Salinivibrio kushneri: one gene and its partner. The protein of the gene in region 1 interacts with the protein of each later gene in a pairwise test. Links are inferred from orthologs where the notes say so. Each region holds a gene or a part of one and is shown on either strand. Other genes may lie near its edges.

Region 1 (3,288 bases):
TCGCCATTTATCGCGCTCCGCTGACTAAGGTGAAATAAGGATTAAGCATCTTGGTGGGCCAAAAATGCCTCAACATCTGAACGAGAAGGAATCGAGGTTTGCGCGCCACGCTGGGTCACGGATAATGCCGCCGCGGCATGCGCAAAGCGAATCGCCTGATAAAGTGTCTGTCCCTCTATCAGTCCTGTCACCAATGCCCCATTAAAGGTATCGCCAGCGGCAGTGGTATCGACGGCATCGACACGGAACCCAGGAATAAGCTGGCCCGCTTGTTCGCCTTTTTCACTCAGCCACACGCCTTGTTTGCCGAGGGTAATCAATACAGTCCCTACCCCTTTTTCATGGAGCACGTCCGAAGCCGCTTGCGCACTGGCAGTATCAGTTACCTCGATACCGGTCAGGCTTTGGGCTTCTGTTTCATTCGGGGTAATAATATCGACTGAGGCAAGAAGCACGTCGCTCAGCGGTGCGGCTGGGGCGGGATTAAGCACCACGTGAGTTTTTGCCGCTTTGGCATGAAACGCCGCCTTTTCGATACCACACATCGGCGTTTCTAACTGCATCAGCAAGTAGTCAGCCTCGGCTATTTTGTCGAGATCGGCGGTGATGGCCTCTGCTGTCAAAGCCGCATTGGCTTCTGCCGAGAGCGCAATACTGTTCTCGCCCTGCTCAGTGACTTGGATCATCGCAATCCCAGTCGGTGTATTCGCCTGCACCTTCACCGCACTGATATCCATCCCTTCTTGCGCGTAAGATTGACGAATAATTTGTCCATATGCGTCATCACCCACGCTGGCGATAAACGCGACATCGGCACCGCAACGCACCGCCGCGACCGCTTGATTGGCCCCTTTGCCGCCGGCAATTACGGCATAATCGTGGCCGTGTAATGTCTCGCCCGGACGCGGAAAGTGAGGGACACGTAAAACATGGTCAGCATTGACGCTGCCAAGAACAACCAATCGGCTCATTACTATTCCTTACCGTTTCTAAATCAAAAAAGCACCACCCAGTGCGAACCCGATGGTGCTCACTATACGTTTCCCTGACGGCTTATTCAGCGATCGTTTCTTGGCTGATCACTTTCAGCGGCACAGGAATGTAGATGTCTACCGACTCGCCTTTCAGCACTTTATCCGCGGTTTCGACACCCAGATCGCCAATCATACCCGGTTGCTGGGCAATGGTCGCAGCCAGATGACCACGTTCAACGGCCGCAATGCCATCTTTGGTGCCATCAAAACCGACAATGGTGACATCTTTGCCTGATGCCTGCACCGCGCGCAATGCGCCAAACGCCATTTCATCGTTCTGGGCGAATACCGCTTCCACATCTGGGTGTGCGGCAAGCAGGTTTTCCATCACGTTCAGACCTTTGGTGCGGTCAAAATCCGCAGGCTGACTGGCGAGTAGCTCAACGTCGGTACCCTCGATGGCGTCCATAAAGCCTTCACCACGCTCGCGTGCGGCTGACGTGCCGGCAATACCCTCAAGTTGGATCACTTTGGCACGCTCACCGACTTTACCGATGATGTATTCCGCCGCCATTTTACTGCCTTGAGCGTTATCAGAAGCAATATGACTCACCACTTCCCCACGGCTCGCGCCACGGTCTAGGGTGATAACCGGGATGTCCGCGCGATTTGCAATACGAATGGCGTTCGAGACCGCGTCAGAGTCAGTCGGATTAATCAAAATGGCTTTAACGCCACGGATGGTTAAATCCTCCACATTCGACAACTCTTTACTGGCGTCGTTTTGCGAATCAAGCACCAAGAGCTCATAACCAAGATCTTGCGCTTTCTGCTCCGCACCCTCTTTCATGGTGACAAAAAATGGGTTGTTTAAGGTTGAAACCACGATTGCCATTCTATCTTCCGCTTGCGCACTAATGCTCAGCGTGGACGACAAAAGCGCAGTGGTAATCAAGGTAGTCAGTTTTTTCATGCGTTCAGTCCTTTTGTGTTTGTAGGGTGTTGTTTTTACTTGCTAATTCAACAGAAATAAAAGTGTCTGTCCCGCCAACTTAAAGAGAAATAAAGGTGCCTGTCCCAATAAGCTCTGTTTTAAAAAGCTTTGTCTCAAACAGCTATTTGTTTTTGGTATCAACCAGCACGGCGAGCAGAATCACCACCGCTTTGGCAATCATTTGGTAGTAAGACGATACGTCCAGCAGGTTAAGGGCGTTGTTCAAAAAGCCGATAATCAGCGCCCCAATCAATGTGCCCATGATCTTGCCTTTACCGCCCATCAGGCTGGTGCCGCCCAGCACCACAGCCGCAATCGCATCAAGCTCATAGCCAGTACCGGCAGTCGGTTGTCCAGAGGACAGGCGCGAGGTAACGATGATCCCTGCCAGCGCCGCGAGCATGCCACATAGGCTATACACGCCCACCTTGATTCGATCGACATTAATGCCCGACAACCGCGCCGCCGATTCATTACCACCGAGTGCGTAAATATAACGGCCAAAACGGGTGTGATTAAGCAGATACCAAGCACCGATAAACACAATTGCCATCAGCCACACGGGGACGGGAATGCCCAACAGGTAGCCGGTACCAAACCAGGCAAACGCATCGGCGGTATCAGTAAAGCCCGTTGAGATGGGGCGACCATCGGTATACACCATGGTGACACCGCGATAGAGGGTCATGGCTACCAAGGTGGCGATAAATGCCTGCACCTTGCCTTTGGCCACCACGACGCCAGTCATGGCGCCAATCGCCGCGCCTGCAAACAAGGCGGTAGGTACCGCCACTAACACGGGCACCTCAACCGCAATCAAACTCGCGGCAAACGCGCCGCACAGCGCCAACACCGAGCCAACACTCAGGTCGATACCCGCGGTTAAAATCACCAATGTCATCCCCACGGCAATAATGGCGTTCACCGAGGTTTGACGTAGGATGTTAAGCAGGTTGTCGACCATGAAAAAGTTGCTGTTTAAAAATGACATCACCACGATCAGCACCAACAAGGCAATGAGCGATTTTTGCTCAATCAACCACGCTTTGCTGAACAGGGGCTTGCGTCCATCTTCTGACGGCTGGGACTTATTCATTGCATTCTCGCTCATGCTGCATCCTCATTGGCATCTTTGCCTACCGCACAGGCAAGCAGGGTTTCTTGGTTAGCGTCTTTGGCATCAAACTCACCGCATACGCGGCCTTCGTGCATCACTAAGATGCGGTCGCTCATGCCGAGTACTTCGGGCATTTCTGACGACACCAAGATGATGCTCATGCCCTCGGCTTTAAATTGGTTAATTAGCTGATAAATCTCTTT
Region 2 (3,728 bases), 550 kb from region 1 along the record:
ACCGAGGTAAAAATCAAGAAAGTCAATCACATAGCCATGAACAAGGCGATCGAACAGGTTGCCTAGCGCCCCGCCAATGATCATGGCATAAGCGATATTGATCATGCGTTTATTGGCCGGGGTATGCCGCATCCAATACGCCAATAGCCCGCTGACACCCAGCGCAATGACACTGAACAGCCAGCGTTGCCAGCCACCCGCATCACTTAAAAAACTAAACGCCGCGCCATGGTTGTGCACATACGTTAGGTTAAAGAAAGGCAATACTTCGATGCGGTGAGCAAACCCATATTCCATGGTTTGCATCACTAGCCATTTACTGCCGATATCAAGTGCAAAGACCAGCGGCGCCAGCCAAAGCCAGCGCCAACCTGATTGCGAGAGGGAAAGAGTCTGCATCACGCAAATTGGCGGCTTTCGCCTTCTCCTGCAATATTGGTCACACAGCGGCCACAGATCTCTTCATGACCTGCAATGGTGCCGACGTCAGCAACATGGTGCCAACAGCGCTCACATTTAGCCGCACTCGATGCCGCCACTTCCACGGCTAAACCGTCAAGCTCCGTCTGCGTGGCAGACGCTGGCGCGTCACCGGCAACCACGGTCGCTTTCGAGGTCAGCAATACAAAGCGAAGCTCATCACCCATCAAGCGCAGCTTCTCGGCAAAATCAGCAGGTGCATAGAGCGTGACTTCCGCTTCTAACGAGCCGCCAATGACTTTTTCGTTACGTGCTTGCTCCAAGGTCTTGTTCACCGCATCACGCACATTAAGCAGTTTCGCCCAGAACGCTTGGTTGAGCACAGCCTGCTGATCAAGGTCAAATAAGCCGTCGTACCAGACTTCGGTGAAGACAAACTGGTTGCGCTCACCCGGCATTTCATTCCAGATCTCATCGGCGGTAAATGACATAATCGGTGCCATCCAGCGTACCAGTGCTTCCACGATGTGGAACAGCGCCGTTTGACAGCTGCGGTGCGCATGGCTGCCTGCTTTGGCCGTGTACTGGCGATCCTTGATGATATCGAGGTAGAACGAGCCCATTTCAATCGAGCAGAACTGCATCAAACGCTGCGTCACTTGGTGGAAGTTACACGCATCATACGCAGCAGTGATCTCTTGTTGCGCCTCAAGTGCGCGGCTCACTGCCCAGCGATCAACCGCCACCAAGTCTTCTGGTGCAACCAAGTCAGTTTTAGGATCAAAACCGTGTAGGTTAGCAAGCAAGAAACGCGAGGTATTGCGGATACGACGATAAGCATCGGCACTGCGTTTTAGAATTTCATCCGACACGCTAATTTCGCCAGTGTAATCAGTTGATGCCACCCACAAGCGAAGAATGTCAGCCCCAAGCTTGTTCATCACATCTTGCGGCATGATGGTGTTACCCAGCGACTTCGACATTTTGCGACCGTTGCCATCAACGGTGAAGCCATGCGTCAGTACGCGGCGGTAAGGCGCTTGGCCTTTAATTGCCACTGACGTCATCAGCGATGATTGGAACCAGCCGCGGTGTTGATCCGAGCCTTCCAAGTACATATCGGCTTCTTGACCGTTAAACTCATCACGCTGATTCACAACGGCATAATGCGTCGCACCAGAATCAAACCACACATCCAGGGTGTCCAAAACTTTCTCGTACTGGTCAGCGTCATCGCCTAACAGTTCGTTAAGATCGAGATCCCACCACGCTTGAATACCGGCTTTTTCTACACGCTGAGCCACCTGCTCAATCAGGTTGAGCGTATCCGGGTGTAGCTCGGAGGTTTCTTTATGCACGAACAGTGCGATGGGTACGCCCCAAGTACGCTGACGAGAAATACACCAGTCTGGACGCCCTTCCACCATCGACTCAATGCGGCTTTGTCCCCAGTCCGGGATCCACTCAACGTTCTTAATCTCTTGCAACGCTTTGTCACGCAGACCCGCTTTGTCCATGGCAATAAACCATTGTGGCGTCGCGCGGAAAATGATCGGTGTTTTGTGGCGCCAGCAATGCGGGTAGCTGTGCTCATAAGCGTGATGATGCAGCAACGCTCCGTGTGTTTTCAGCGCTTCAATCACATTGTCGTTGGCTTTGAACACGTGTTGACCGGCAAACAGTGGCGTGTCCGGCAGATAAACACCATTGCTGCCAACTGGGTTAGCCACTTCGAGATCGTATTTTTGTCCCACCACAAAGTCTTCTTGACCATGGCCCGGCGCTGTGTGAACCACACCCGTACCGGATTCGGTGGTGACATGATCACCCAGGATCACTGGCACATCAAAATCGTAAAAAGGATGCTGCACGCGTTGAAGCTCTAGCGCTTCACCTTTACAGAAACCAAGGTTGTGATAGTGCTCAATGCCAGCGCGATCCATCACATCTTTTGCCAGCTCTGCGGCAAGGATCAAGCGCTGTGGCTGGTCACCTTCAACCTGCACCAATACATATTCCAAGTCCGCCGCAACGGCAACCGCTCGGTTTGCAGGCAAAGTCCAAGGGGTCGTGGTCCAGATCACCGCTGATACTGGGCCTTCGCCTTGGTGATCGCCCGCCAATGTAAATACGTTGACCAATGCTTGCTCATCAACCGCTCGGAAAGTCACATCAATAGACGGTGATGTCTTATCTTGGTATTCAACTTCGGCTTCAGCGAGTGCCGAGCCACAGTCTGTACACCAATGCACAGGCTTGAAGCCTTTGTGTAGGTGGCCATTACCAGCAATTTTACCCAATGCACGGATAATATTGGCTTCGGTATTAAAATCCATGGTCAGGTAAGGCTTATCCCACTCACCTAACACGCCAAGGCGTTTAAAGTCCGCTTTTTGGCCTTCCACTTGTTTGGCGGCATATTCGCGGCACTTTTCACGGAACTCGGCGGTAGAAATTTTCTGACCTGGCTTGCCGACTTTTTTCTCTACCATCAACTCGATAGGCAGACCGTGGCAGTCCCAGCCAGGGACGTACGGTGCGTCATAGTCCGCCAGCGTTTTCGATTTAATAATAATGTCTTTGAGAATTTTATTAACAGAGTGACCAATATGAATGTTGCCGTTCGCGTACGGAGGACCGTCGTGCAAAATAAATGTTTTTTTGCCTTTCTTCGCTTGACGGATTGCACCGTAAAGATCTTCATCGTACCAACGCTTGAGCATATCAGGCTCACGCTTAGCAAGATTACCTCGCATCGGAAACGCGGTTTCCGGCAGGTTTAAGGTATCTTTGTAGTCACTCATTGATTATTGATTCCGTATGGAGGTTACACTCTAGACATTATTGGCATCAGCCAGCCACGCACGCGCGGCTGATGCATCTCGTTGAATTTGCATTTTCAAAGCGTCAACTGACGCAAATTTGGTTTCATCACGCAACTTATGTAACAAACTCACTTCAAGCTGTTTGCCGTATAAGTCGAGCGTGTGATCAAAAAGGTGCACTTCGAGTTGCTGGCGCGTGCCGTTGACCGTAGGGCGGTTTCCTACATTCGCCACCCCAGGCAATGATTGCCCATTGATGGCCACCGTTACCGCATAGACGCCAGAAACGGGCGAGACCCGGCGCTTAAGCAACACATTCGCCGTAGGAAAACCAATGGTTCGTCCTAGTTTGCGCCCATGGGCAACTCGACCACAGATACTGTATGGGCGCCCCAGCATATCGGCCGCGGCTTTCATCTCACCGGCGGAAAGCGCATCACGAATCGCGGTGCTACTCACGCGACGATCACTGACACAAAAACT

What was found.
Region 2: the proteins of rbsB (region 1) and ileS interact in binary tests that used the Escherichia coli proteins (3 or more experiments, as listed by UniProt). The link is inferred for Salinivibrio kushneri from one-to-one orthologs.

The regions. Positions count from the first base shown.
Region 1 is NZ_CP114588.1:1,756,291-1,759,578, forward strand. What follows is about bases 1-2,965. They hold rbsB (ribose ABC transporter substrate-binding protein RbsB), read right to left. Parts: upstream 1,948-2,965; coding sequence 1,054-1,947; downstream 1-1,053. Other genes in these bases: N8M53_RS08270 (substrate-binding domain-containing protein), read right to left, coding at 1-7; rbsK (ribokinase), read right to left, coding at 42-971; rbsC (ribose ABC transporter permease), read right to left, coding at 2,090-2,965. In the rest of the region: more of rbsC, read right to left, coding at 2,966-3,079; ribose ABC transporter ATP-binding protein RbsA, read right to left, coding at 3,076-3,288. UniProt on the Escherichia coli protein: Part of the ABC transporter complex RbsABC involved in ribose import. Binds ribose. Also serves as the primary chemoreceptor for chemotaxis.
Region 2 is NZ_CP114588.1:2,301,597-2,305,324, forward strand. The notes cover bases 199-3,603. They hold ileS (isoleucine--tRNA ligase), read right to left. Parts: upstream 3,225-3,603; coding sequence 399-3,224; downstream 199-398. Other genes in these bases: lspA (signal peptidase II), read right to left, coding at 199-399; ribF (bifunctional riboflavin kinase/FAD synthetase), read right to left, coding at 3,255-3,603. Outside these bases: more of lspA, read right to left, coding at 1-198; more of ribF, read right to left, coding at 3,604-3,728. UniProt on the Escherichia coli protein: Catalyzes the attachment of isoleucine to tRNA(Ile). As IleRS can inadvertently accommodate and process structurally similar amino acids such as valine, to avoid such errors it has two additional distinct tRNA(Ile)-dependent editing activities.